Regions from separate parts of the Priestia sp. SIMBA_032 genome, predicted to be linked through region 1. Evidence: riboswitches for the same ligand, from Rfam matches in the RefSeq annotation. Region 1 holds a riboswitch; each other region holds the start of a gene.

Region 1 (7,576 bases):
TTCCGACGCAAAGCCTCTGACAAAGAGCTTGTAACGGTTGGAAGAGCTGCGGTTTTAGGTGTTGCAATTATTGGCATTTTGCTTTCTTTAAAACCTAGCGATACGATTTTAGGACTGGTTGGATACGCATGGGCTGGATTTGGTTCAGCTTTTGGTCCTGCTATTTTACTAAGTCTTTACTGGAAGCGTATGACTCGATGGGGAGCCCTTGCAGGGATGATTGTAGGTGCTGCTACAGTATTAATTTGGGTAAATACTCCATTGAAGGATGCTCTTTATGAAATGATTCCTGGGTTCTTTTTCAGCTTATTAGCTGTTATTATTGTAAGTTTACTAACAAAGAAACCGTCAAACGATGTTCAAAATCAATTCATTGAAATGAAAGAAACCTTAATAAAAGAATCGAAATAAACAAAAAGAAACTGAAAAAAAGTACGTTAGTTGAAGGAAGATCCGAACGATGAATCGAGATTCTTGATGAAGAATCAAATTCGTTCGGATTTTTTATTGGTAAGGTGAATATAGGTTTTATGTATATAGTTTCTTCTAGCGGTTGATTTAGTTATGTCTCAATCTCTTTTTGTTTTTAATCTCCTTTGCTTATCATATATATTAAAGATCAATAAAGGAGGTTTTTGTATGCAACATTCTTATTTCCCTTATGAACCTACACAACAATTGCGCGTAGATACACAAAATAGAGAAATTAAAGTAATTGGTGAAGGAACTGCTTCAGCCATTCCAAATGAAATTTCCATGACGATTGGAACTCGTACGGAAAACCGAGATGTTCAAGAAGCTTTAAAAGAAAATTCAGCTGTTTCAAACACTTTGCTGCAAGAGATGAAAAATCTTGGAATCAACGACCAGCAAATTGACACAGCTTCATTCACCATAAATCCTAAATATGATTACAGCGATGGAAAATCCACTCTTACAGGATACGAAGTACAGCACTTATTTAGAGTAAGAGTACAAGATGTAAAACAAGCAGGCGATGTCTATAACGCTACGTTTTCAAGCGGAGCCAACGTAGCGCAAGACCTTCAATTTCACGTTACAAATGATGATAAATATGAACAAGAAGCGATAAGTAAAGCTTTATTAAATGCTAAAGAAAAGGCCTTTACCATTGCCAACACGCTGCAGCTCCCTATTAACCAAATCCCTATTTTAATCGAAGAAGGACCCGTCTATCAGTCATCTGGCTCCTCGCCTAAGTTATTAGCAGCCTCTCCCCCTATTCAAGCTCAGTCCTTGACTGTATCTGCTTCTGTAAAAGTTACGTACACGTATTAATACTTATGGTAAAATATAAATTATTATAATGAAGAAACTAATCTAAAGGAGCTCTTTGCACAATGACTTCTGAACATTTACTAGCAGCTTATCAGACCCTATGGTTGAACCGTTCGTTCGCTTCTAACCAAGCCATGGCAAGTGAAGATCAGCTTCACGAAGCCATTCTGAAAGATTTAAAAGATGAAATGACTCACCCACGCGTTCGGCAAACACCGTATGTAAAATATCATCTTGGCATCAAAAGAATTCTAAACAGCAGTCTTTCCTCTGATGAAAAAGTTGCGCTTACGTCCCTATACACAAACCTTTTAGATAGCTGTATATAACAAGAAAAAGGACTTCCTTGATGGAAGTCCTTTTTTTATTTAATTAACGCTTTTTCTTCTAAGCTTTGAAAAACAGCGTTAAAGTCTTGCTTCAAATCCTCGAATTCCTCTAACCCTACTGAAAGGCGAAGAAGTGAATCAGTAATTCCTTTTTCTTCACGTACTTCTTTTGGGATACTTGCATGAGACATTGTTGCAGGATGCGTTAGAATGGATTCAACTGCACCTAGACTAACGCCAATTGAAGCCAATTTGACTCCTTGCAAAATATGTCGTGCTACTTTTTCATCCTGTACTTGGAAAGAAATCATAGCTCCGTATCCATTTGCTTGTTCTGAAATGAGTCTGTGGTCTGGATGACTTTTTAAACCTGGGTAGTATACACGGCTCACTAGAGATTGTTCTTCAAGCCACTTTGCAAACTGCAGTGCTGTTTTTAACTGTTGATCTAAACGAACTTTTAATGTCTTAATGCCTCGAAGCAGTAAAAAACAATCCTGTGGTCCTAAGATAGCACCAAAAGCATTTTGTACAAACCTTACTTCTTCCGCTAGCTTTTCATCGCTTACCACAACTAGACCGCCAATGACGTCACTGTGACCGCTGATATATTTTGTAGCACTATGAATTACAATATTTACACCAAGGTCAATCGGCTGCTGTAGATAAGGTGTTAAAAACGTGTTATCCACAATTGTAAGAACATTGCGCTCCTTCGCCAAACTTGCTACTGCTTTAATATCCGTTACTTGTAAAAATGGATTTGAAGGGCTTTCGACATAAATAGCCTTCGTATCTTTTGTGATAGCTTCTTCTACTTTTTCAACCTTCGTTGTATCAACAAAAGTTGTTTTGATACCAAACTTTGAAAATAATCGTGTTAATACACGATATGTCCCGCCGTACGTATCGTGTGAAACTAAAATTTCATCCCCTGATTCAAAAATAGATAACACCGAGGAGATAGCAGCCATACCTGATGAAAAAGCAAAGCCAGCGTATCCATTTTCTAGCTGAGCAATGGTGTTTTCTAAAGCCTCACGAGTTGGATTTCCTGAGCGAGAATAGTCATAGCGGCCGTCGTTCGTCTCATCTTCTTGGTTAAATGTAGATACCTGATAAATAGGTACGTTAACCGCTCCAAAATGACCGTCAATTCCTGTATTTGCATGAATTAAGTTCGTACCAAATCTATGTTTATTATTGTTGGTATGCATCAAATGCCTCCTTCAAATCTTTAATTAAATCATCTGCGTGCTCAATTCCAACTGATAATCGCAGTAAACAGTTTGTTACTCCAACACGATTTCGAATTTCCTCCGGAATGTCCGCGTGTGTTTGACGAGCTGGGAATGTCATTAAACTTTCTACGCCTCCTAAGCTTTCTGCAAATGTAATAACTTTGACATTTTCCAAAAGCGTGGACACGATGTCAGGGTGTGAGACAGCAAAAGAAATCATGCCTCCAAATCCAGTTGCTTGTTTCTTCATAATTTCATAGCCCGGATGTGTTTCAAGACCAGGGTAATACACTTTTTCCACGAGATCATGAGCAGTAAGCCAATTTGCAATTTTCAGTGCATTTTCGTTATGCTTTTCCATACGAAGCGCTAGCGTCTTAACACCGCGCAATAACAGCCAGCTATCTTGTGGACCTAAGATTGCCCCAGCTGCATTTTGATAAAAACGAATTTTCTCTCCTAAGCTACTACATCGAGCGACTACAAGACCAGCAACTACATCATTATGACCTCCAATGTATTTGCTTGCACTATGTATCACAATATCTGCTCCAAGCTCTAAAGGGCGCTGATAGTAAGGGGACATGAATGTATTGTCAATGATAGTAAGCAAATCATGCTGTTTAGCTAACGCAATTGCTTCTGGCAAATCAGTTACGTGCATCATTGGATTTGTAGGTGTTTCAATAAATAAAGCTTTCGTGTTGGGACGAAGCGCATCTTTTACTTGCTCGAGATGGGCTGTGTTGACGTACGAAACAGTAATTCCTTGCTCTGAAAAGATTTCATTTAGTACTCGATACGTTCCTCCGTATAAATCCTCTGATACAATTAAATGATCTCCGTTTTTAAATAGTGCTAAAACTGCCATTACACCCGCCATTCCTGAAGCGAATGCTGCTCCTACTTCGCCTTTTTCTAAAGCAGCAATTGCTTCTTCCAATGCTGTACGAGTAGGGTTTGCCGTACGTGCATAGTCAAATCCTGTACTTTGCCCTAAAGCAGGGTGAGCAAATGTTGATGCTTGGTAAATGGGGGTTGTAATAGAACCTGTTGAAGGGTCACGACCTACTCCTGAACGAACTAATAAAGTTTCAATTTTCATCTATTTCTCTCCTTAACTCAAAATAAAAAACACTCTTCACAGATGAAAGAGTGTTCGTTTATACACGATTTCTCTCATCTGTTAGAACAATACTGATGTTCCACAGGAATTAGCACCGTTCAAATGAATGTTTCATTTGATGGTTGCCGGGCATCGCAGGGCCAGTCCCTCCGCCACTCTTGATAAGAGTTCTATATAATTGTTGGTGGTTAACGTTTGTTGTTACTAACTTTAATAAAGATTTTCTTTATTGTCAACATAATTTTCTAAAAAATTTAAATCGTCTCATTTGTTTATTCAATATACTTGTCCTGATAAGCACATAAAAAAAAGAGACGACAGCGAGGTCTCTTTTTCTAAGGCAAGTGCACAGATTTTACATGAGCTAGCTTCCAATAGATACTTTCTCCATTTGCGGTAATTAGTTCAACAATATTATTAGAAACTTCTTTAAGTACGCCAATCTTTTCTGATTGATCCCCTAAATCTAATACAACCAGTTGATTTTCATATTTTTTAAGCTGCTCTTCAAAGTTTCTGACAAAAGGTGCAGAGGCGGGCCTTACTGGTAGCTCTTTGTCACTTAAAGAATAAGGGGTTAACTCATTGCTGTAAGGGGTAAGCCATTTCAAATGATGCAGAGAAACAAAGACATTTTTATACACTGGAGAATAAAACACAAGATAATCATTCAGCACGCTTGTAATATAGCCGTGCAATGATTTCCCTCCTGTCACATAAATTTCAATAAATTTCCCTTTTGCCTGCTGTAAAATATTACGATAGGAAATCCGCTGACTTTCTTCTATTAAGTTCTCTTCTATTTCACGTAAAACCGTATAGTCTTCTTCCGATACTTCCTGCAAACGATGCATGTGTAAAAGAGGAATATACAAATAATCATGTCCATTATACAAAATCATGACATCTAACCCTAAGTCAACAAGTCTGCCAATAAACTTAGTATTCCCTGAAATATCTACTTCTACAATTTTATTAATATAGCGATTTATACTCATTCTCCTCCCCCTTTCCTATATGACAGAAAAGGTGCTTTATAAGCACCTTTTTTGTTCTTATTCATTATGCTTTCCAGCGATAATTTTTTGTTTGGATGACTTGCTCTCTTGACGCTGACGAGTGTGAATCTGTGCGGCGGCTTTTTCTTGAGGAATATGAACCTGTGCGGCTTCTTCCTGTACGACCTTCTGAAACGCCTTCTGCTGATCCTCCGTCTTCAGTTTTTGTATTTTCCTCTTTCTGCTCATCATCTTGATTATTATTTTGTTTAAAAGATCCTTTTGCTCCTACACAAATGGTTTTAACATGTCTTGGTTGTAAGCGTAATACTTGATTGTCTTGAACAAGGGTAAAAGTACCATTCCGGCTTTGCACCAATACACCTTCTACAGCCTCTGGACCGCCACCATTGATTGATACCCATTTGTGTGATAGATGAGTAAATAAATTATTAAAGGTTTTTGATTTCATATAAGTTGGTTCCTGATTTGTAGCAAATTGATTATTCATTTGATTGTTATTATTGTTATTATTGTTATTATTGTTATTATCATTTTGATATTCACTTATACTTTTTACATGTTCAACATTGATATAGACAACACCATCATCTTCCGACAGTAACACAAGGTAAGCAGACTCTGACGAACCTAATACGTCAAGTAGCTGGCCTGCTTTTTTCTCAGGACCGCCTTGATTTATTTGAACATATTTACTTTTCAGTAATGATAAAGTACTAGCAAATGTCTTGCCTCTATACAACTCTAAAGTACCCTCATTATCAAACCCGGTAAACGTCTGTGCTGAATTTGACACAGCATCTTCCGTAATACTCTTAACATGGGATAAATGATAATATACAACCGTATATTCTTGTTGATTATTTTGATTGTTTTGGTTGTTTTGGTTGTTTTGGTTGTTTTGATTGCTTTGATTGTTTTGGTTGTTATTTCCTTCATTATTGTTTTCATCGCTGTTATTATTGTTATCGTTTTCTACTGCTAATATTAAATAATCAGACTGAACATCAAGTAAATAACCTGTTTTTGATTCAGGACCTCCTCGATAAACAGTCACCATTCTTCCTTTTAAAGGTTTAAACTGCGAAGAATAGCCTTTATCAGGCCGATTTGCATTTTTGCTGTGGCTGCGTTTTCGGTTTGGATTTGAATTTTGACCTTGATTTTGCCCATAATAATAATAATAGTTTTCCATTCTTTTTCCTCCTTGTTAGTCATCCATATTGGTCATTCATACTGTATATATACGTATCATGTACAGCTATTGATTTCGTACATTTGCCTATTATTAACAAATTCCACTTTTGCCTATCATTCTACGGTATCTAAAAAGTGAGAAGATTATTTTTAATATATGTTGTTCGGTCTTTTATAAAAGATAAAATAAATGCCGGCTCCTCATAAAACTGTTCTATATTTTTTTTTACATAAGGATCTTTCAAAATATAAGGCTTAAGCTCTTCGTGCATTTGATAGACAATGGGCTTCATATATTCCACTGTAAATTGATTATTTAGAACATTGTTCATCTTTTGAATGTAATGCTTTTTAATTCCATCTACTGCCAACAAACGAGCTGTAAGAGTGTTGAATCCTTGTGCACGGACATAATCTCCTTCCATTACTTTTCCATTTACATCCCTTCCCCAAGTCGCATCATAATCCCATGGAATCAGTTCAAAGCGTCCACTGTCATGGTCTCGATATAGAGCATAGTTATGAACAAAACCGTCATAATTTTGCATACAAATAATACCAACTAACCAAGATAAGTACCGGTCGACGTTTAGATACTTCTCAATATTCTGTTCGAATTCTGTATTTGTCCATGTATTAACATTAAATATAAACTGTTCTAATTTTTCCTCATCTCCTTGTTTCACTACTTTATCTTCATAACCTGATAATAGGGATGTTTTCGGCTTTTTATCCAAATCACTCATTAAAGAAAAATTAGCATCTCCGTCCACTGCATAAAATATGGATCCATCCGCTAAATTTCTTTTTTTCAAAAATAGTTCATCTACCGATTCGAGCTGAAGATATACCCCTTCGTTTTTCCCATTAATCGTGAGGGTAACAAACTGAGAGTGAGGAGATAAAACGTCTAAGGAGGAGAAAAAATCGAGGGATAATTTGTTGCGCATAAGGGATGGATCTTTGTATTCAGCGTTCAAATGTATTTCTTTAGAATGCTGAAAGATTTTTGGGGAATAAAATTCAATAAAATATGACTTTTTCTTCATCTTCCGAATATGTGAGCCTCTTAGCAACAAATCAATATCGTAGCGCTTTTTGTTAAATTTCATCGTTGCCTGAACGACTTCTTCTGACCAAATGTCTCTGTGCATTTCTTTTAAATCTTTTACATTTACAAACAAAGCGTATTGAGGAATTTCTTTTTGTTTCATTACTTGACCACCTTTCTTCAATTAATAAATTATATGAACCTCAAATTCACCGTGATACCTCATCCTATCAACTATTTATGTAAATTCCACTTTTGCCCTATATCAAAAATCAATACTGCAACGTATCCTATTAAGACAATACCTAGTCCAA
Region 2 (7,576 bases), on a different contig from region 1:
TCTAAACTATTGAAGATCCAGCAACACGTGGGCCTATGTGAGAAATAATTTTTGTAGCAGAAAAAACTCCCTATTTCCATAGGGAGCTTTTTCTGGTTTGCAAGAATTGATGATTAATTTTATCTTCACCTTTTTTAACATATCCTTATAATACGCTTCATCCTCAAGATATCCAATACTTCCACTTAGTAAATGATCTACTGTCTCAATTCCCGTAAAATCAAATCTTCCATAATTATTAATGATAAAACTTTGAATCATTAAAAAAGAGCTTTGAATTATAATTCAAAGCCTTTTTTTAATAAGAAGATACGTAATACCAGTTCTTATGTACTTTTTCTATCTGTTTAAAGTCCCCATCAAAATCGGTTTTTAAAGGTTTATTATCGTTTGGATCATATACAAATCCTGAAAAATTGTCTAACATTCCGCGATATGTAAAGAAAAGAATAGATTTCTCTTTTCCTTTTGTTTCTACTGCGATGTCACCTCCGCCTTTAGACAATTGAGTATACTCTTTAGGTAATTGAATAAGTGATGGATTATCAGATACATTAGGTTTAATCACACCATTTTCTACTTTAGCTGTAATTTCTTCTCGTTTATTCTGATGGATTTTAAAGTTCAGATCTAAATTGACTTGATCAAAGGGAAAGAAAAACCATAATCCCATAGTAATGAGCTGAATAACAAAAGGCTGCCACTTTCTATTTTTAAAAAGCTGGATCAATGTCCATACAGTTATGATGATAAAGAAGGCATATACGAATAGCCAAACAGGTAACATTAAAAACTCCGTTATCATATCAACTAGATCCCATTGGAACAATAACACTAAAATAACTAACAAACTACTAATTAACGATAAAAACAATAATGGACTGCGTTTCACACATCTTCCTCTTCCTGAAATAATTCTTTTTTAGCCTTAATTATATATTAAAATTCCTATAAAAACTTATGTATACTTCATACATTTTCAGTTTACATAATACCTCTTTCCAGTACACATCAAAAAAGAACCCTTGGCGCACATGGAGGTTGAGATAGGATGTCGTTCTTTTTTATGCAGTTCTTTATATACCCTTGATCTAACAATATTTCATTTCAATAGGAATGAAGAACTCCTGTATAAAAAGCAACCCTTTTATATACCCGTTAAAGCACATCCAAAGTAGTATTTACATTTAAAAACATGTTAAAATCTAGTAGTCATTTATACTCGAGTACGTATAAATGAACCCTTACAAAAAGCAGCCTCGCTTGCCAATGCCGAGGCTGCTTTTTCTTATTTTTTAAGGACTTTTGTCTTAAAAATGGACGTATGTCCTGCGAACAAATACTTAGATATTACATATGATACTATATCTTCTAAGTGAAGGAGGTATGCTACTACAGAAAATTTAGTTAGCTATATTAGAGATTTAGGCTTTCCAATTACCCTGTCTTTTTACTTACTTGTTCGCATTGAAAACAAATTAGATCGAATTACAGAACTTCTTCAAATTCTTATTGAAAAAAAGGACAAGCAATAAGCAAGTTACTTTATTTATATCCAAAGCGAACTTGCTCCTTCTTTTTCAAGATGCAGCACGGCCACTTCTGCTCCGTTATCATATCCCTGCTCTCCTCCTGGAAGAACAATCAGCGCATTTGCTGCAGCTAATGACGAAATAGCTCCTGACTTATCCATGCCAACAGGCGTTACTAAGAGCCTTCCGCCTTCGTCTGTAATTTCTCCTCGTACCATTCTTGTGAATGCATTAGGCTCTTTAAAACGGCCGTTTAATACCGCTTTTGTTTTATGTAAATGAGGCCGTGGTGAATGTAAAAAGCTGCGAACAATTGGACGAACAAATAGTTCGAATCCGACGTAGCAAGCAGATGGGTTTCCTGATAATCCAAACAGCAGCTGTCCGTTTCGTTCTGCGACTGTTGTGACGCTTCCCGGTCGCATCGCAATTTTGTTAAAGAGTACATTTGCGCCAAGCTTTTCATAGATAGCCGGCAAATAATCATAGTCCCCAACGGATACCCCGCCGGTTGTCAGTAAAATATCCACTTCTTCAAGCGCTTTTTCTACCGCTTCATAGCAGCGGTCAAAATCATCTTCAAGCTTCCCTAAACATTTCGGAATTCCCCCGCTTCTTACGATTTGCGCAAGAGCCATATAGGAGTTGCTGTTACGGATTTTCCCTGGTTCTAACGGTTCATTTACATCAAGCAGTTCGCTTCCCGTTGTTAACACGCCCACCACTGGCTGCTTCACCACGGCTACATCCGCATAGCCAAACGTAGCTAAAAAAGCGGTGACGCCTGGATTAATGCGCGTTCCTTTGGAAACAAGCACGTCTCCTTTTTTTGTTTCTTCTCCTTTTAACGCAATGTGTTCCCACTTTGAAGCTGACCTGCTTAACGCCATATACGTTTTGCCTTCTTTTTCATACGACTTCGTTACTTCAAGCATTACAACTGCATCACATGAATGAGGCACTTGCGCTCCTGTCATAATACGTACCGCTTGAAACGGCTTTACTTCTTCTTCAAACACAGAGCCGGCACCGATTTCACTTACAACTTCGAACTCCACAGGATGTTCACTTGAGACTTCTACGCAGTCTTGCGCTCGAACCGCAAAGCCGTCATAAAGCGATTTATTAAAATGAGGCACGTTTTGATCAGCGACAATATCTTCTCCTAAATAGCGTCCGTAGCTTTCAGTGATCGATACGCGTTCGATGCTGCCTTTTTTTTTATATGTCATGACTTTTTCAATTGCTTCAGGAATTGAAATAGGTGTTCTGCTTTCTAACATACATTCTTCACTTCCTTTATGTCTGTTCACTTTTTGCGCTATGGTGTAAAATCATAGCATATCTTACTATTTCTATCATACAACAAAATTTACTGAAAAAGGATGAAAACACCGATGTCTTCTTTTACACATTTTAATGATCAAGGCCGTGCCAACATGGTCGATATTAGCGAAAAATCTATCACTCGCCGCGTTGCAACCGCTCGTTCAAGCATACTGGTTAACAAAGAAATTCATGAAGCCATTGTAGAACATAAAATTGGAAAAGGTGACGTACTTGCTGTTGCACAAGTAGCGGGAATCATGGCAGCAAAACGTACGTCTGACATTATTCCGATGTGTCACCCCCTTCTATTAAAAGGCGTAAACCTTTCATTTGACTGGGATACAAGCAATAATCAGTACCGTTTATTAATAGAAGCAACGGTTAAAACGGAAGGCTCAACAGGCGTTGAAATGGAAGCTTTAACTGCCGCTTCTGCTTGCGCTCTAACTGTTTATGATATGTGCAAAGCCATTGATAAAGGAATGATTATTGGCGAAACGTATTTACTTGAAAAATCAGGCGGCAAAAACGGTGACTATAAGCGCACCGAAGCGTAAAGGAGGTACATAATGAGCGTACACGAACATAAATCTAAAGCAACTCAGCCCGTTCGCTGCAAAGTCATTACGGTATCAGACACACGTACAAAAGAAACCGATAAAAGCGGTGCGCTGATGATCCAGCTTCTGAAAGAACACGACATGCAGATCGCTTCCTATGAAATTGTAAAAGACGACCAAACGTCTATTCAACAAGCCATACTTGCTGGCTGCAGTGATGAGAACATTGACGTTGTTCTCACAAACGGCGGGACGGGCATCACAAAACGAGACGTCACCATTGAAGCCGTTCAAGCGCTGATTCATAAAGAAATCGTTGGGTTTGGCGAGCTGTTTCGCATGCTGAGCTACACCGAAGACATTGGCAGCGCGGCGATTATGAGCCGGGCAATTGCCGGGACGATTAACGAAAAAGCCGTTTTTTCTACACCAGGATCAAGCGCTGCGGTTCGTCTAGCGATGACCAAGCTGATTTTGCCTGAACTTCGCCATGTTGTGTGGGAATTAAACCGCCAGCGCTGACAAAATGCCTATGCGCGCGCATAGGCATTTTCATTAATCATAGTCTTTATGTACCCACTCATCTTCTGGAATACCTAAATCTTCTCCAGAAAAACGTTCTTCTTTAAACGGATCTCCTCTAAGATGAAAGCCGTTTTGCTCCCAAAAGCCAGGACGATTTTCATCAATGGCTTCAAAGCCTCGAAGCCATTTAACACTTTTCCAAAAGTACAAATGCGGAACAACCAATCGCAGCGGATATCCATGCTTAGCTGTAAGCGGCTCTCCGTTAAAAGAATGAGCAAGAAGAATATCGTCTCTCAGTAAATCTTTTACTTCAATGTTTGACGTATAGTCATTATCTCCATGCAGCATGATGTATTTACTTTTTAACTCCACGCCAACTGCCTTCAAAAAGTCTGTAAACAGCACGCCCGTAAATTGATTATCAAGCCTTGTCCATCTCGTTACGCAGTGGATATCACACTTCACCGTTGTTTGCGGCATATTCAATATATCTTGGTACGAAAGCGTCACTTCTTTATCTACCAATCCAAACACGCGAAGCGTCCACTCCTCTAAGTTATACTCCGGCACGTCCCCTTCATGTAAAATCGGAAATCGCTCCGTTACTACCTGACCCGGAGGCACTCGTCCTTCGTACTTTGGATCAATTTCTGGTGTTTTCATTCGTTTGATACGGTCTGCTTTGTTCAAAAATATCACCTCGTTGTTTCTTCTACATAAAAAGCCCTTCCTTAAATAAATAAGGAAGAGCTTCGTTTCAGCTTCTTCCTTATCTCTAAGAGCAGCGCACTCTTAAGGATTTGGCACCATTCTGTCATAGACAGCGGTTGCCGGGTTTCACAGGGCCAGTCCCTCCACCTCTCTTGATAAGGAAACAAATTGTATTTGTTTTATGTAATAAAGTCAGTATTAAGCTTTTTGTCATAATTGTCAATATTATTTTTCTTTTCCGCACAAAAAAACTTTAAAAACAGATAGAGGTATAAGATTTTAGTCTACTAAAATACTATGTCAAGTCTTCACCCTTCTCCATCAATCATCGTATACTTCCTGGCAAAGCGCTTGTAGTAAATTTGCTCATCTTCTTGTCCATCGTTAAAAACAAGTCGGTTATGATCAATATCTTTCTCTTTTAACACATAGCCTTTTTCATTCATCAGTTGAATATATTCATCTAAATGTCCTTTTTTCACCATATAGTAAAGAACATTATCTGAATCCGTAGTCTTTGCTACATCTTGACTTCCCACTTCTAACTTAAATACAGCTGTTGCTGTTTGAACGGGACGATAATCTCCAAACACTCTTTCCCAATTTAATAGCAATAGCGCGCCGGAAATTATTATACATCCTCCAGCCGCCACGGTTAGTACAAATCGTTTTGACACACCTTTCTCTCCTTTATATTTTTTTCTTCTATTTAATACAGCAGATTGCCCTAAACTTGTTTTGACGCCAAGCCCTAGATACACAGCAACACCTAAAGCTATTGAAATACAAGACGTGCTAATCGCAAGTGAAGATGCAGACAGCTTATTTTCTAGAAAATAGTGAGAAGCATAATTGCCAATAAGCACAGCGGCTGACATCACACTTACTAATAAAACAGGCGTCAACGCGGCTTTTCCCAGTGATTGAACTCGGTAAGAAATGGATTTTTCAATTAAATAAAAGTTATAGATAACCGATACACCATATCCTCCGTACGTCGCGACAACAGGTCCAATTTCTTTTAAGCTTGAAACCAACAGTACGTTTAATACTATCTTCACAACAATACCTAAGCCCAAGCCAAAAATTAATTTCTTTTGCTGATTAATTCCTTGAAGAATCGCGGCTGTTACGGTGAAAAGAGCAAATAGAATCGCAGCAGGCGCATACCATTGTAAAACAACTCCACCGATTTCATGACTGTTTTTCGCTCCAAAGATCATCATATATACCGGCTTACCCAATAAACAAAGCCCCACCGCAGCAGGAAGAGTAAAAAACAACAACAGCTGCAGCGTTTTTGTAATCTTTCCTTTTACTTCTCGTAAATTTCCTTGCACAAAAGAAGATGTAATACCCGGAATCAGCGACATGCTGAAGGCAGTCGCTAGCGATACCGGCACCATCACTAAAATTTGCGCTAATCCAATGACAGAGTTGATTGTTTCGGCTTTAGCTTGTCCATACCCTATTGATTGAAAAAGCATGTTAATCGTAAACGTATCAATATTTTGATAGATTGGAATAGCTAAACCAACTAATACAAACGGAACGGCGTACGTCACAAGCTCTTTGAACATTGAAGAGAACGAAATGGATTTATTATTCTTTCCGCTATTCACTTCCTTCATAATCAGCCGCTTGCGTTTTAGATAAGTCGAACCGAGAATCCCTATACCTCCTAAGCCTCCAATAAACGCTCCAAACGTACCGATTCCAACAGCTTTTGTAATCGTGCTATGAAAGAGATGAATAACAGCATATGCTCCTGCTAAAATAAACAGCACACGCACTATTTGTTCAATAATTGTACTTAGCGCGGATGGTCCCATGGACTGGTTACCTTGAAAGTAGCCTCGTAATAGACTCATAGGCGGGATAATAATTAAAGCAAAGCTCACCATTCGAATCACGTATACCACGTCTTTTTGACTATTTCCTGAGGAATCTTTTCCGTTAATCACTAGCTCAGCAAGCCACGGCGCCATGGTATAAAGCGCTAAAAAGCCTACTATGCCCGTTATCGTCATTAATACAAGTCCTGCTTTTAATAGATCTTGTCCCGCACGGTAGTTTCCAAGACCGTTATATTTCGATACATATTTCGAAACAGCAAGCGGAAGACCCATTGTCGATAAGCTTAGCATCAATGTATATGGACCGTATGCATACTTATAAAGTGCATAACCTGACGTTCCCACTAAGGCTGTGAAAGGAATAATATAAATAAAGCCTAAAATCTTTGTTAACAAAGAAGACGCTGTTAATAAAAGCGTACCTCTCATCAAATTTTTTTCCATACATCAAAACTCCAGAAATAGATATTTTATTTTTAACAAATACTTGATATATTGTATCATACTTACAATTATTATCCAGTTTTTTATAAAGCATTAGAATCTTCTCTATATTACGTCTTTTACCTAATAAAGGAATACAAACCAATCTTTTCACCTATGAGAAATGAATCGTTTTTTGCTTTTTACTTTACCTGACGTTTATATTCTAAAAGACGTGTTACATTATATATATCAGTTACCAACTCAACTAAGACTCCTTGACTATTCTGGCCTACCTGCTCTTTTAGGTAGACTGAGGTTGCTAAATCAATATAAATAAAGGAGGAAAAAATCATGAAAATGAAACAACGACTATCAAAAGCGGCGGCCGCTGCAACGATTACAGGCATTGCTGCGTTTGGATTTGCTCCTGTCTCTCATCTTGATACACCAGCACACGCAGCTACATCTCAAGAAACAAGCAGTCAAAGTCAAACAGCTGTAAAAAATATTAACGAAATTTATAATGCCGCAGTAAAAGGTGAAGTGCCGCGCTTAACAGCAGACTTTAAAATTGGCAAAACCCTGCGTCAAGACGTTCGTGATCAGTTCGGTCCGCCGCCTGAAGGTTCATCAA
Region 3 (7,576 bases), on a different contig from region 1:
GAGAACTGAAGATTAAAGGGTCAATCCACTTTAAACGAGAAGCCAGTTCCCATAAGCTAAAAAAGGCTAAGAAAATTATCAGCTGCACGCTCAGTACTAATCGTTTTTCGATTCGAACCTTGCGAAGATAGCTTTCATGAAGAGTATCTAGGGAGCTAGTGGGTTTCAAGTTGATCAAGCTCCTTCCATATGTTCATAAATAAGTCGTTATAGACAGGGTGCTGTCGAGCTTCAAACGGAGAGAGGGTTCGTAAAATAGAAGGAACCGTAAATGTTTTTGCGATTTTTCCGGGCTTTGCTGAGAATAAAAAGATTCGGCTGCTCATGGCAATAGCTTCGCCGATATCGTGTGTGACCAAAACGGCCGTTTTTTGATAGGTCATCAGCGTTTTGGAGACAAGTTCTTCAAGCTTGAGTTTTGTTTGAAAATCAAGTGCTGAAAAAGGTTCATCCAAGAGTAAAATAGCGGGGTCAATGGCAAGTGTTCGGACTAAAGCGACGCGTTGCCTCATGCCTCCGGATAACTGGTGTGGATATAGGTCATCTACACCCTGTAAACCAATTTCTTTTAGGAGCAGCAGTGCTTTACTCTCTGTTTTATCTGTTAACCGTCCGCGAATTTCAAGCCCAAGTAAAATATTTTCTTTAATGGTTTTCCACGGAAACAAATAATCTTGTTGAAGCATATAACCGATGTTTGGGATTGATGTTCCGATATTTTCACCATCTATTGTGACAGAGCCGGATGTTGGTTCAATCAAGCCTGCAATAATCGACAGAAGCGTCGTTTTTCCACATCCGCTTGGGCCGAGAAAGGAAACAAATTCTCCTTCTTCAATAGACAAATTAATATGTTCAAGTGCAGTGGTAGCAGACTTTGTCGTAAGATACATATGCTGAACATCTTGAATGTGAAGTTTTGTCATATTACTCACTCATTGCATCTTTCGCGAATTTTGTGTTGACTAGCTTGCTGTGATCGATGTGTCTTGGAAGTTCTCCAGATTCATCCATGATTTTTTGTAAATGATCCCACTCTTTTTGATCTAATAAAGGGTTAGTTGCAAAAGATTTTTGGGATTTATAGCGGTCAATAACAGTTTTTAGCGTGTCTTTAGGTGTATCTTCAAAATACGGTGCAACCACTTCAGCAATTTCATCTGTGCTATGTGTATTCACCCATTTTTGTGCTTTGTAAATAGCTCGAGTAAATTTAGCTGCTGCTTCAGGGTTATCTTTTAAATAGCTTTCTTTGGCCATAAATGTTGTATAAGGAACTGTTCCTGATTCTTTTCCGAAGGAAGCAACGATATGTCCTTTTCCTTGTTTCTCTAAAATACTAGCCGTTGGCTCAAATAATTGAACGTAATCTCCAGTACCAGAAGCAAAAGCATTCGCAACGTTAGCAAAATCAATGTTTTGAACGAGTTTTACATCTTTTTTAGGATCGATATTATGCTGTTTCAACACATATTCCCCTACCATTTGCGGCATGCCGCCTTTGCGTTGACCAAGAAACGTTTTGCCTTTAAGCTGATCCCATGAAAATTGATCGCCCTTTTTACGCGCTACTAGAAATGTACCGTCGGTTTGGGTTAGCTGTGCAAAGTTGATGACGGGATCACTAGACCCCTGTGCATATACGTAGATTGAAGTTTCCGAGCCGACTAAGGCGACGTCGATTCCATCAGATAAAAGTGACGTCATTGTCTTATCTCCGCCCCACGTTGTTTTTAAATCTACCTTTAGTCCTTCTTCTTCAAAAAAGCCTTTTGAAATAGCAACGTACTGGGGAGCATAAAAGATAGAGCGAGTTACTTCTCCGACACGAACCGTTTGTACAGATGTTGTTTTGCTGCAGCTAATTAGTGGAATGAGTAAAATCATAATAGCAAGCAAAGAAAAAAGCCATTTAATTGGTTTCATAAAGCAAACCTCCTTAAAATAATAAAATATTTTATGATAATGTATGTAAAGAAGTGGAAGAAGGTGAGTGCCTATATAACTATGTAGAAAATCAAAGAAGTATGTGTCAACGACTGAAAGTAAACCTTATTGGAAGAAAGAGGGCTAGTTATATAAAGAATGGAGGAAAAAAATGAAAGATGGAACAATTCTTCATAAACAGCGTTTCCCATCATCAAACCCTCGCGTGGCACTGTGGGTGATTACATATGCATGTCGAGGGCTTAAGATTAAAGGAATGCTCGCAGAGCCAAAAGAAAAAGGAATGTATGACGGCTTTTTATACTTAAGAGGAGGTATTAAGAACGTAGGAACGGTTCGTCCTGCTCGACTCATTCAATTTGCTTCTCAAGGTTTTATTGTGATGGCTCCGTTCTATAGGGGAAATCAAGGAGGCGAAGGAAACGAAGATTTTGCAGGAGACGATCGTTACGATGCTTTTGCTGCTTACGATTTACTGAAACAGCTCCCTAACGTCCACCATGACCGCATCCATATTTTTGGGTTTTCAAGAGGGGGAGTGATGGCGTTACTCACAGCCATTGAAAAAAAAGACAGCCGTTCTCTTGTGCTATGGGGAGGCGTCACGGATATGGTATTGACATATGAAGAAAGAGAAGATTTAAGAAGAATGATGAAGCGGGTGATTGGAGGAACTCCTTCTAAATATCCTGAAAGATACGAATGGAGGACACCTTTGCATCGTGCTCATCTAGTCGAGCCGCCGGTCTTGCTTATTCATGGTTTAGAAGATAAAAACGTGTCGATTGATCATTCCTATCAGCTCGAATCTAAACTAAAGAAGTCCAATAAAAAAGTTACCAGCTGGTATTTTGAAAACTTTCCACATGCTTTTCCACCAAAAGAAAACCGAGAAACGGTAAAGAAGTTAACGAAGTGGATGAAAGCGCAATAAAAGATATGCTACGATAGAAAAAACAAGTAGAATAACAGTGAGGAGTGAGAAAAAATGGGGATGCCGCTAGAATTAAATACAATGATTGTGACAAAAGGCAACGAAAAGCGTGTAACAGATAACATTTTTCAAGTTGAGAAAAAAGGATATCGCTTGTATCCTTTAGATATTCCATTAAACATTCACAAAACGAAAAATGGAGAATGTATTGGAACTGCTGTTGTGCGTAAGGTAGAAATGGAGCAGGAAAAAACCATTGTCACATATGAACTGACAAAATTACATTCGACTAACTAAAAAACCGATCGTCTATAAGACGATCGGTTTTTTATTAGACTCTAGGTCCGCCTAATGTTGAAATGTCAGATGCTACATCATTAAAACGCTTGAAGTTTGCTTTGAATTTAGCGGCAAGCTCAGTTGCTTTTTGGTTATAAGCTGTTGCATCGTTCCACGCTTTAGAAGGCTGAAGCACTTCATCAGGAACTCCCGGAACATGAGTTGGAATTGATAAACCAAAAATAGCATCTGTTACTGTTTCAGTATTAGCTAGTTCTCCTTCAAGAGCTGCTTGAACCATAGCTCGAGTGTAACTTAACTTCATTCGTTCACCCACGCCGTATTCACCGCCGGTCCATCCAGTGTTTACAAGGTAGACATTTACGTTATGTTCATCGATTTTCTTTCCTAGCATTTCTGCATAAGTTGTTGGAGCAAGAGGTAAGAAAGGCTCACCAAAGCATGTAGAGAAAGTGGCCTGTGGCGATGTTACGCCGCGTTCTGTTCCAGCTAATTTACTAGTGTATCCGCTCAGAAAATGGTACATCGCTTGTTCTTTTGTAAGCTTGCTGATTGGAGGCAAGACGCCGAAGGCATCAGCAGTTAAAAAGACAATAGCTGTAGGGTGCCCAGCAACGCTTGGCAATACCGTATTATCAATAGAGTCAATTGAATAAGCAGCACGAGTATTTTCTGTTAAACTATTATCATTGTAATCTGCTACTTTCGTATTTTGATTTAACACTACATTTTCCAGTACGGCTCCGAAGCGAATTGCATTAAAAATTTGCGGTTCTTTTTCTTCGGAAAGCTGAATGCACTTCGCGTAGCAGCCTCCTTCAATATTAAATACACCAGAGCTTGACCAACCGTGCTCATCATCTCCTATTAAACGACGGTTTGCATCAGCAGAAAGCGTTGTTTTACCCGTTCCAGATAAGCCAAAGAATAATGCAACGTCACCTTCTTCTCCTACGTTAGCAGAACAGTGCATGGATAGAATATTGTTTTGAGGAAGCAAGAAGTTCATCACTGAGAAAATAGATTTTTTCATTTCACCAGCGTATTCAGTTCCTCCAATTAGCACAATGCGTCGCTCTAATGAAAGAATAATGAAGGTTTCAGAATTTGTCCCGTCTGTTTCAGGATCAGCTTTGAACGTTGGAGCTGCTACAATTGTAAACGGCTTCACATCATCATTTATTTTTTGTTCAGCTGAAGGGCGAATGAATAACTGCTGAGCGAATAGGTTGTGCCATGCAAATTCATTAACTACTTGAATTGGTAACTGATACTTTTTATCAGCTCCAGCATATCCATTAAAAACAAAAAGTTCATCCTGCTTCTTTAAGTGGGTTAAGACTTTTTTGTATAGCGCATCGAATCGCTGAGCAGAAATTGGCTGATTGACGGGTCCCCATTCAACCGTTTTTGAAGATACAGCATCGCTTACAATAAATTTATCCAAAGGAGAGCGACCTGTATATTTTCCGGTTTCGACTGACACAGCACCTGTAGAAGTCAGCGTTCCTTCACGTCGAGCTAGAATTTTTTCAACAAGTTGTGGAACAGATAATTGGTGTTTTGTTGTTTTTAATTGAAGCAAACCATTTAATTCGATAGACATATCAACAGTACTCATGTGCACTACCTTCCTTTTTTAGCTATTATTTATTCATTAATGTTTGAAATTTATAATTAGTATAACACATTTATTTAATTATTCTATACTATTTAACTAAAAATGTTTGTGTATTATAAAAAAATGTACGTTATACCTATTTTAGACACATGTATATGTGCTAGGAGCGAAAAAAGTGAAGCTATTTCAAGTGAAAGCCTTTTTTTAATCTGTCTTGTTAACCAAACTTCGTGATCATTCTTAATAAGGTATACTATTTTTAAATTTGAGTATGTTACATTAAAACCGATTCAAACATAAAGAGATGATTTCCATTTGAATGTTGTTGACAGTGAAGCGCTTTTTCATGTATTATATGTCCTTGAACGGATACTCTCTTATCCCGAGCTGGTGGAGGGACAGGCCCTGTGAAACCCAGCAACCATCGTCATTTTTTTTGTGTAGGCGATAAGGTGCTAACCTGATGCAAGGGCACAACCTTGATCGATAAGAGTGAAAGGCTTATGTAGAATTTGATACCTTTCCTCGATACAAGGAAAGGTTTTTTTATATTTTTTAACGTGTAATGAAAATAAGGGAATGAGTACCGTATCACAATGTATCGTATTTATAAGGAGGAAAACTGATGTCAACACAACGTCGTCTGTTCACGTCAGAATCTGTTACAGAGGGACATCCCGATAAAATTTGTGACCAAATTTCTGACTCAATTCTTGATGCTATCCTAGCAAAGGATCCAAATGCTCGTGTTGCTTGTGAAACAAGCGTAACAACTGGTTTAGTTTTAGTAAGTGGTGAAATTACAACTTCTACTTACGTGGATATTCCTAAAACAGTTCGTGAAACAATTAAAGGAATTGGCTATACTCGTGCAAAATACGGATTTGATGCTGAAACTTGTGCAGTATTAACATCTATCGACGAGCAGTCAGCTGATATCGCTGCTGGTGTAGACCAAGCGTTAGAAGCACGTGAAGGTCAAATGTCCGATGAAGAAATCGAAGCAATCGGAGCTGGAGACCAAGGGTTAATGTTTGGTTATGCATGTAACGAAACAAAAGAATTAATGCCTCTTCCAATTTCATTAGCTCATAAACTTGCTCGCCGTCTAACAGAAGTACGTAAAGAAGAGATTCTTCCTTACCTTCGCCCAGATGGTAAAACACAAGTAACAGTTGAATATGATGAAAACAACAAACCTGTTCGCATCGATACAATTGTTATTTCAACTCAGCATCACCCAGAAGTAACGTTAGAGCAAATTCAACGTAACTTAAAAGAATATGTTATTAATCCAGTTGTTCCAAATGAGTTAATTGATGAAAATACAAAGTATTTCATTAACCCAACAGGACGTTTCGTAATCGGCGGCCCTCAAGGAGATGCTGGTTTAACTGGTCGTAAAATTATCGTTGATACTTACGGCGGATATGCTCGTCACGGCGGCGGTGCATTCTCTGGTAAGGACGCAACAAAAGTAGACCGTTCAGCAGCTTATGCAGCTCGTTATGTTGCGAAAAACATTGTAGCGGCTGATCTTGCTGATAAATGTGAAGTACAGCTAGCATATGCAATTGGTGTTGCACAGCCAGTATCTATTTCAGTTGATACATTCGGTACAGGAAAAGTTTCTGAAGAAGTACTAGTAGATGTAGTACGCAAAAACTTTGACCTACGTCCAGCAGGCATCATTAAAATGCTTGATTTACGTCGCCCAATTTATAAGCAAACAGCAGCTTACGGTCACTTTGGCCGTACAGATGTGGAGCTTCCTTGGGAGTTCACAGACAAAGCTGAAGCATTAAAAACTCAAGCTTTAGCTAAATAATAAAAAAATCTCCGTGAAAACGGAGATTTTTTTTATGCCCATTGAATGCCTTCAGCAGATTTTTCTACGACATCTTCATATTCTGAAAGCAAATGCTGAAAAATGGCGTCCCATGATTGAGTAAGAGCATAGTGTCTCGCTGCATGGCCAAAGTGAAGCCGCTGGTGCAAATCATCGAGTAAACTTGTAATAGCCGAACTGAATTCTTCTAAGGAGTGAGGTTTGCAAAGGTAGCCGTTTCGCCCGTGCTGAACCATCTGTTTAACTCCTCCTGCATTTGCTGCCACCACAGGAGTTCCAGAAGCAAGAGATTCCAGTACGACATTTCCGAAGGTTTCTGTTTCTGAAGGAAAAACAAACAAATCAGATGACGAGTAGATATGAGCAAGTTGCTTACCTTCAAGAAAGCCTGTAAATGTCATATGCTCAGATGCTTGCTGCTGCATTTGTTCTTTTAAAGGGCCGTCTCCCACAATAACCCAGTGAATTTGATGGCGGATATGATCAGGTAAAGCTCGTGCGATTTTTATTAAAAAATCAGCGTTCTTTTCTTTAGCTAATCTTCCTACATACGTTAAGATGTAGGGTTTTTTAATATTATATTTAATACGAATATCAAAGCGGTCATAGTGGGGATGAAATAATTTATGATTTACTCCCCGCGACCAAATAGCTACGTTGTGAAATCCTTGTTCTTCTAGCTGCTGTTTGGTCACTTCGGAGGGGACAAATATTTTTTGTGCAGGTTTATAAAACCATTTCATATATTTTTGCAGTGGTACACGCATTTTTTCAAGTTCATAGTGAGATAAATAATCATCAAAATTGGTATGATAAGAGCCGACAAGAGGAACACCTAATCTTTTCCCGTAATAGGAGCCGCAAAGCCCCATTGTAAAAGGAGTGGCCAAATGAATGAGAGAAGGGTTGAATTCCTGCAGCTGCT
Region 4 (7,576 bases), 120 kb from region 1:
ATCATCTTCAAACACTTTTCCATGAAGTTCTTGATTTTCTTTGGTCCACACAAATCCTCCGTTTTGGCTAATGCGATGAAATGTATTATTAATATCAGTAGAAATCTTTAAAATTTCCGTATCCATTCGTCCAGAAGCAAGACAAACCTCTACTCCTTGGCGCTGAAGTTCACTAAGTGCGTCTGCATTATGCTGTTCTACGTATTTTTCTTCGTGTAAAAGAGTGCCATCTAAGTCGCTTACAAATAATTTAATCATTGCTTGAAAATTCCTTTCCCTGAAAAAATTGCTGTGATAAGGACGTTACAAATTTATTACATTCCTTATTCTATCAGTGTTTCCCAAGAAACTCATAAAAAAAGCTCAAATCGGCGGTGAATTCAAAGAGATTAAGACATAACTACATCAATTTTTTCCGCAGGAGTCTTCGTTTTGCCCTCCAATCAACAGCTAGAAACAGCTCCATGAAATTCAGTTCATCATCACAATGAAAAATCCGAATGGAGTTGATTCTCAGTCAAGAATCTGGATTCACCGTTCGGATCTTTCTTCAGCTAAAAATACATTTGTCGCAGCCTTTTTTCAGGTTTGTTCACTGTAAAAAACAGCCGCGGTCTAAAAGACCGCGGCCATATTTTATAATACGTTAAAATATTTCGCTTCAGGATGTGCAAAAACAAGGGCTGTAACAGAAGCTTCTGGTTCCATCATGAAACCGTCTGTTAACTGAATGCCGATGTCTTCAGGTTTAAGCAATTTAAACAGTTTTGCTTGGTCCTCAAGGTCTGGACATGCAGGATATCCGAATGAAAAACGCTGACCTTGGTATTTGGCTGAAAAACGCTCCGCCATTGTAAAGTCAGGCGAATCGGGGAATCCCCAGCGGTCACGAATTTGCTGATGAACACGTTCTGCTAATCCTTCAGCTAGTTCAAGCGCAAGAGCTTGGAACACGTGACTCTTTAAAAACTCGCCGTTTTCTTTGAATTTTGCCGCGCGTTCGCGAATGCCTGTTCCTGCTGTTACGGAGAAGAAACATACATAGTCCATCTCTTTTTCTTTAGGCTTTGCAAAATCAGATAAGCACAAGAACTGTCCTTTTGCTTGTCGAGGGAAGGTAAAGCGTTCAATTTCTGTTTTTTCATCAGCAGGATCATAAATAATTAAATCATTTCCGTCTGCTTGAGCAGGGAAGAACTGATAAATAACCGCTGGCTTAATTAAGTTTTCTTTTAGTGCCAGTTCGAGCAGGTCATCAACGGTTTCTTTTAATTGAACAGCACGCTCGTCTTTTTCGGCAAGCAGCTTATTCACTTTTCCTTTTAGTCCTAAGTGATGGCCTAAAAGCATCTGCCAGTTAATATACGGAAGAACCTGTGCCAAATCGTAGTGTTTAACAACGTGGCGCTTCAAATCAGCCGGTACAAAAACAGGAGCGTCCGTTGAAATGGCGGATCTTTCTAAAACAGCCGTAGCTGCTTGAGCGGTTTGAGGCTGACGTTCTCGAACCGTTACTTTCTTTTCTTGCCGTGTTTTTAAATCTGCTAGAAGCTGAATAACTTCTTCTTTGTTCTGCAGCTTGTTTGCTAACGCTAATCCGTCCATCGCATCTTTGGCGTAGAGGACCGCACCATCATATTCCGGGGCAATTTTAAAGTCAGTAAATTTACGGGAAAGGGCAGCGCCTCCTACCATAATTGGAACATCAATGCTTGATTGTGTTAAATCTTGGGCAGTCAAAACCATTTGCTGAGCTGACTTTACTAGAAGACCTGACAGGCCAATGATGTCTGGGTTTTCTTCTTTTACTGCTTCAATCAGCTGCTGGGGCGTTACTTTAATCCCTAAATCAATTACTTTAAAACCATTGTTGCTTAAAATGATGTCTACTAAGTTTTTACCGATATCATGCACGTCGCCTTTAACCGTTGCAAGAATAACTTTGCCTTTTCCAGAATCATTTTCAGTTGCTTCCATATGAGGTTCTAAAAAGGCAACGGATGCTTTCATAACTTCAGCACTTTGAAGCACTTCTGCTACAATCAGCTGGTTGTCATTAAACAAACGTCCAACTTCCGCCATGCCCTTCATAAGAGGTCCGTTAATAATATCTAACGGATCATCATATTGAGCTAAAGCCTGTTCTAAATCAGGAAGCAATCCTTCTTTTGTACCTTCGACAATATACATTGCCAATCGTTCTTCGAGTGTTAACGTAGAAATTTCTACTTTTGCTTCTTTCTTTTTATCACGATAAAAGTCGGTAAACGTGCTTAACGTTTCATCAGTTGTGTTAAATAATAACGCATTAGCAAGCTCAATTTCAGCTTCTGGAATAGAAGCATAGCGCTCTAACTTTTCGGTATTAACAATGGCATAATCCAGTCCCGCCTGCGTACAGTGATAAAGGTAAACAGCATTCAGTACTTCACGTCCGACTGGAGGAAGACCGAATGACACGTTACTTACGCCAAGAATAGTCAGGCAATCAGGCAGGGCTTCTTTAATCATTTTAATTCCCTTAACTGTTTCTTCAGCGGAACCAATATATTGTTCATCACCAGTTCCTACAGGAAACACAAGAGGGTCAAAAATAATATCTTTCGGATTAAAGCCATGTTTTTCAACAAGCAAATCATGTGAGCGTTTAGCAATCTCCACTTTTCGTTCTGCAGTAACGGCCATTCCTGTTTCATCGATTGTGCCGACAACCAGAGCTGCACCGAATTTTTTTACTAACGGTAAGATTGCATCAAAACGCTCTTCACCATCTTCTAAGTTAATGGAGTTAATAATGACCTTACCTTGTGAATACGTTAAAGCTTTTTCAATGACTTTCTCGTCGGTTGAATCGATTACAAGAGGAACCTTTACTTTCTTTACAACTTCTTGAATAAATTCCTCCATGTCTTCCATTTCTTCACGGTCTGGATCTGCTAAGCAAATATCAATAACGTGAGCACCATTTTTAACTTGAGCACGCGCAATTTCAGATGCTTCTTCAATTTTTCCTTCCGCAATCAGACGCTTGAACTTGCGAGAACCGATTACATTCGTACGTTCTCCTACAAAAAGAGGGCGCATAGACTCGTCATATACAAGCGGTTCAATACCGGTTACAGCATGGTTATGCTCGGAGCGATCAAGCGAACGAGGCGCAACCTCTTTTACCGCTTCCGCCAGTGCTTTAATATGAGCAGGCGTTGTACCACAGCATCCGCCTACAAAGTTCAGCCAGCCTTTATCAGCAAACCCTTTAATTTTTTGAGCAAGCAGCTCAGGGGATTCATGATAATTGCCTTCTTCATCCGGAAGTCCGGCGTTTGGATAACAACTAACTGCTGAAGTGGCTAGGTCTGAAAGAGAGCGAATATGATCTGTCATAAATTCAGGGCCTGTCGCGCAGTTAAGTCCGACTGAAAGTGGCTTCATGTGTTCCAGTGATAAGTAAAAAGATTCGATATCTTGACCAGCGAGAGTTGTTCCCATAGGCTCAATTGTTCCTGAAATCATAATAGGAACTTCGGTTTTTAGTTTTTCAAACGCCGCTGTAATCCCTAGAAACGCGGCTTTTACGTTCAGCATGTCTTGACAGGTTTCGACTAAAAGCAAGTCAACGCCGCCGTCTAACAAACCTCGAGCTTGCTCTTCGTACGATTCTACTAACTCAGGGAATGTAATGCCTCCGGTAACAGAGAGAGTTTTAGTGGTAGGACCGATAGCTCCAGCTACGAACCTAGGCCATTCGGGAGTTGAATACTTATCGCGGGCTGCACAAGCAAGCTTCACAGCTTCGATATTCAATTCATACGCCAAGTGACCTAAATCGTATTCATCAAGTACGGTAGATGTTGAGCCAAACGTATTGGTTTCAATGATGTCAGCACCTGCTGCAAAGTACTCTTCATGAATGCGCTGAATCACATGAGGCGCTGTTCGAGTCAAATATTCGTTACAGCCTTCATATTCTTCGCCGCCAAAATCTTCAGCGGTTAAATCAGCATCTTGAATCATCGTTCCCATTGCTCCATCGATGACGAGTATTCGCTTCTTTAGTTGTTGTTCGATAAGTGAGCTCATTTATATCTTCCTTTCTGATGTAACAAGTTGCTTGTCATGAATATAACGTGTTAGAATTTCGGTCATTTCATAGCGCATAAACGGCGTAATTAAGTAGATACCGTCAAATAGCTCATATGCCGTATCAATTAAGTTTTTGGCAATTGCAAGACCTTCGACTTCACCGCGGATTCGATCACTTCCCGTTGCGTCCATGCGTTCTAGAATACCTTCTGATAATTTAATTCCAGGTACTTCATGGTGAATAAATCGAGCATTTCTTGCGCTTGTTAACGGCATGATCCCAATGTATACCGGTGTTGTTAAATGTTTGGTTGCTTCATATACCTCTTCAATTTGCTTAGTTGAATAGAGAGGCTGAGTAATAAAATAGTGAGCCCCGCAGTCGATTTTCTTTTCCAAACGCTGAACAGCTCGGTCTAAGTGACGCACGTTTGGGTTAAAGGCAGCTGCAATGGAAAAATTGGTTTTTTGACCAAGCGGTTTACCGGAATAAGATAGTCCTTCATTAAACTGAGCGATTAAACTAATCAAGTCAAATGAAGATAAATCGTAGACCGAAGTGGCGCCAGGGAAATCGCCAACTTTTGACGGATCACCGGTAATTGCAAGTACTTGATTCATTCCTAGCGTATGAAGTCCCATTAAATGAGATTGAAGTCCAATTAAATTTCGGTCGCGACAGGTAATATGAATAAGCGGTCGTGCTTTTGTTTCTTGCTGCATCAGTGTTGCCATTGCCAAGTTGCTGATGCGAGGTGAGGCAAGAGAATTATCAGCTAATGTAATAGCATCTACGCCGACTTTATCAAGTGTTTTTGCGCCTTCTAAAAATTTAGTCGGACCAAGCTGTTTAGGCGGATCTAGCTCGACGATAACCGAGCGGCGCTTCTTCACAATTTCATGCATATGAGGTTTATCCTGCTGCTCACGCTCTTGAACCGTAACGGCTGGTCTCATTTTAACGACTTTGCTTGTAATCGGAGGCAGGTCTTTTAAGGCAGATGACATTGCGCGTACGTGAGCTGGTGTTGTACCGCAGCATCCTCCAATTAAGCGAACCCCTTGTTCGCGGAATAAACGCGCGCTTTCTACAAAGTAGTCTTCATTCGTTTCATATTCCAGCTTTCCTTCCACATACGCCGGAAGGCTGGCGTTAGGGTAAGCAGATAAGAAAGCACGATCAGGAAGCGGTACTTCTTCAAGAGACTGAATCATATGATAAGGACCTAAACGGCAGTTTAGCCCGACAACATCTGCTCCCAACGCTTCTAATTCTTTTAATGCATCTGCTAAAGGACGGCCATCTTGCAGTACGCCGATATCATGCAGGGAAACGTGGGTAATAATAGGCTTATCCGTTTCTTTTCTTGCCAGGGTAAGAACGGTCTTTAATTCTTCAAAATCATAGTATGTTTCAAATAAAAGGCCATCCACGCCTTCATTTAAAAGCCAAAACATTTGTTCACGAATGCTTCGCTTAACCTCTTCTAAACTAATAGCGTTTTTTTGGAAAGAACGAATTCCGCCGAGTGTACCAACCACGTAAGCCTGATCTTTTGCAGCTTGTTTCGCTAATTTTACACCAGCAACATTGATGTCTTTGACTGAATCTTCTAATCCATAACGGGCAAGTTTTTGATAATTAGCAGCGTACGTATTTGTTTGAATAACGTTTGCACCAGCTTCTACATAGGCTCTGTGAATACGAGAAACCTCTTCTGGTTTGGTGATGTTTAGTTCTTCAAAGCAGCTGTCAATACCGTGTGAGTAAAGGAGGGTACCAGTGGCACCATCCCCAATTAAAATTTTAGACTTTAAATCTTCAAGTAACCCCATGTCAAAACCTCCTTAAATTGTTCCGCTTCTATTTCACGAGTGATTCGTTTTATGCAATATGCCGATAAAATAGAAAAAGTCTTCTTAAGAAGAAGACTTTTTTCGCCTTCTTATCTTCCAAGCAATAAATTGCTTGCTGGATTTAGCACCATGTCTCTAACGACTGGTTGCTGAGGTTTCAAAGGGCCAGTCCCTCCACCTCTCATGATAAGAATCAATTGTATATAATTGAAACATATTTTTTTGAATAGAAAGAATACTTATTTAATAATTTATCTGATTTTTAGAAATTATACAACAGTAAATTGTGAATTTCCAGCAAATATTGAGGAAAATTTAAAAGCTAAAGGGAAAATATCCGTATATTTTGTTTGAAAATGACTGTTATGTTAGGGGTTAAGGAGTTTTTTGTGAGAAATACAAAAAGAAAAGGAAAAATAAAAAATGAACGCAAAGGCATAAGCGCTGGGAAATGCATAGATTTACACGTAAAAAGGCTCGTCTTTTTTTAACCCTTTCTACATATAGTGAACTATGAAGGGTAGAAGGGTGATGGGCATGAAAAGGTGGAAACTCACGCTGCAGGTTGCTGCTACGTATGTAGGCACCGTTGTAGGAGCCGGTTTTGCAACAGGCAAGGAAATCGTTCAATTTTTTACACAGTACGGGGAACTTGGAATGGTTGGAATTTTGGTCAGCGGCTTGTTTTTTATTTGGCTAGGTTCGAAAATGATGCTGCTTTCGCACGCAATTGGGGCTTCTTCTTATCAGCAGCTTAATACATATTTATTTGGTGATGTGCTTGGAAAAGCGGTAAACGGTGTAATGATTGTCATTTTATTTGGAGTAACTTCAGTCATGCTAGCGAGTACGGGGGCAATAGGAAAAGAACAGTTTGGGCTGTGGCCTCCTGTTGGGATGATTTTTACAATTGTTTTAACTTATATATTTATCGCAAGAGGAATTAACGGTATTTTAATGGTTAATTCTCTTGTTGTCCCGATGATGCTTTCATTTGCTTTTATCATCTTTGTGCCAAATATCAGCTATTTCTCACTGATTCAAACGAAGCCGGATTTAACGCTTGTCACACAGTGGAAGTGGGCGGTTAGTCCCTTTTTATACATTTCCCTAAATCTAGCTTTGGCTCAAGCCGTTTTGGTTCCATTAGGAAGCTCCGTGAAAGATAGGAGCGTGATTAAAAAAGGGGCCGTAATAGGAGGATGCGTACTTACGTTTATGCTTGTTTCTACTCATCTTGCCCTTTCCAATTTGCCTTATTCATTTCAACTTGATATTCCGATGAGTGCCGTTGTTAAAAATATCTCAGCGTGGGTGAATGTTTTATTTACGGTAGTTGTGTTAGGTGAGATTTTTACTACATTGATTGGAAATGTATTTGGAATCGCTAAGCAGCTTCAGTCATTTCTTCCCCTGAATGACAAACAAGCTTTTGCGTTTATTATCTTGGCTTGCTTTATTATTGGGCAATTCGGATATGCCCAGCTTCTTGGGTTTCTGTATCCGATATTTGGCTATATTGGACTAGCTTTTGTATGGATGCTATGTATTAAAAAAGAAAAAATAAGCTAAAAGCCGGGTTTTAAAGAACAGATGTGAAAAAACGAAGTTAAATGATGTGACAAGTCGATTTTAC

What was found. A riboswitch is a leader RNA that binds a small molecule or an ion and turns the genes downstream of it on or off. The one in region 1 is predicted to bind S-adenosylmethionine.
Region 2: linked by a shared signal. The riboswitch ahead of SB717_RS18385 (sulfite oxidase-like oxidoreductase) and the one ahead of SB717_RS02100 (trans-sulfuration enzyme family protein) in region 1 are both predicted to bind S-adenosylmethionine.
Region 3: linked by a shared signal. The riboswitch ahead of metK (methionine adenosyltransferase) and the one ahead of SB717_RS02100 (trans-sulfuration enzyme family protein) in region 1 are both predicted to bind S-adenosylmethionine.
Region 4: linked by a shared signal. The riboswitch ahead of SB717_RS02705 (bifunctional homocysteine S-methyltransferase/methylenetetrahydrofolate reductase) and the one ahead of SB717_RS02100 (trans-sulfuration enzyme family protein) in region 1 are both predicted to bind S-adenosylmethionine.

What each region holds. Positions count from the first base shown of each region.
Region 1 covers NZ_JAWRXD010000001.1:419,128-426,703, forward strand. The annotation lists gene putP (sodium/proline symporter PutP) at 1-411, shown strand, start outside; gene SB717_RS02085 (SIMPL domain-containing protein) at 640-1,299, shown strand; gene SB717_RS02090 (hypothetical protein) at 1,362-1,628, shown strand; gene SB717_RS02095 (trans-sulfuration enzyme family protein) at 1,664-2,845, opposite strand; gene SB717_RS02100 (trans-sulfuration enzyme family protein) at 2,829-3,974, opposite strand; SAM riboswitch class I at 4,046-4,163, opposite strand; gene SB717_RS02105 (DUF2642 domain-containing protein) at 4,331-4,993, opposite strand; gene SB717_RS02110 (spore coat protein) at 5,058-6,209, opposite strand; gene SB717_RS02115 (CotH kinase family protein) at 6,340-7,425, opposite strand.
Region 2 covers NZ_JAWRXD010000005.1:244,592-252,167, reverse strand. The annotation lists gene SB717_RS18410 (hypothetical protein) at 299-892, opposite strand; gene SB717_RS18405 (YvrJ family protein) at 1,416-1,535, shown strand; gene SB717_RS18400 (molybdopterin molybdotransferase MoeA) at 1,550-2,815, opposite strand; gene moaC (cyclic pyranopterin monophosphate synthase MoaC) at 2,930-3,418, shown strand; gene SB717_RS18390 (MogA/MoaB family molybdenum cofactor biosynthesis protein) at 3,431-3,943, shown strand; gene SB717_RS18385 (sulfite oxidase-like oxidoreductase) at 3,977-4,639, opposite strand; SAM riboswitch class I at 4,716-4,822, opposite strand; gene SB717_RS18380 (putative polysaccharide biosynthesis protein) at 4,969-6,960, opposite strand; gene SB717_RS18375 (YjgB family protein) at 7,294-7,576, shown strand, end outside.
Region 3 covers NZ_JAWRXD010000002.1:33,349-40,924, forward strand. The annotation lists gene SB717_RS06125 (ABC transporter permease) at 1-169, opposite strand, end outside; gene SB717_RS06130 (ABC transporter ATP-binding protein) at 156-926, opposite strand; gene SB717_RS06135 (ABC transporter substrate-binding protein) at 928-1,926, opposite strand; gene SB717_RS06140 (alpha/beta hydrolase family protein) at 2,099-2,881, shown strand; gene SB717_RS06145 (DUF2584 domain-containing protein) at 2,936-3,178, shown strand; gene pckA (phosphoenolpyruvate carboxykinase (ATP)) at 3,213-4,802, opposite strand; SAM riboswitch class I at 5,177-5,295, shown strand; gene metK (methionine adenosyltransferase) at 5,428-6,630, shown strand; gene SB717_RS06160 (glycosyltransferase family 4 protein) at 6,663-7,576, opposite strand, start outside.
Region 4 covers NZ_JAWRXD010000001.1:535,766-543,341, reverse strand. The annotation lists gene SB717_RS02715 (Cof-type HAD-IIB family hydrolase) at 1-258, opposite strand, end outside; gene metH (methionine synthase) at 637-4,080, opposite strand; gene SB717_RS02705 (bifunctional homocysteine S-methyltransferase/methylenetetrahydrofolate reductase) at 4,081-5,919, opposite strand; SAM riboswitch class I at 6,027-6,133, opposite strand; gene SB717_RS02700 (YkvI family membrane protein) at 6,478-7,512, shown strand.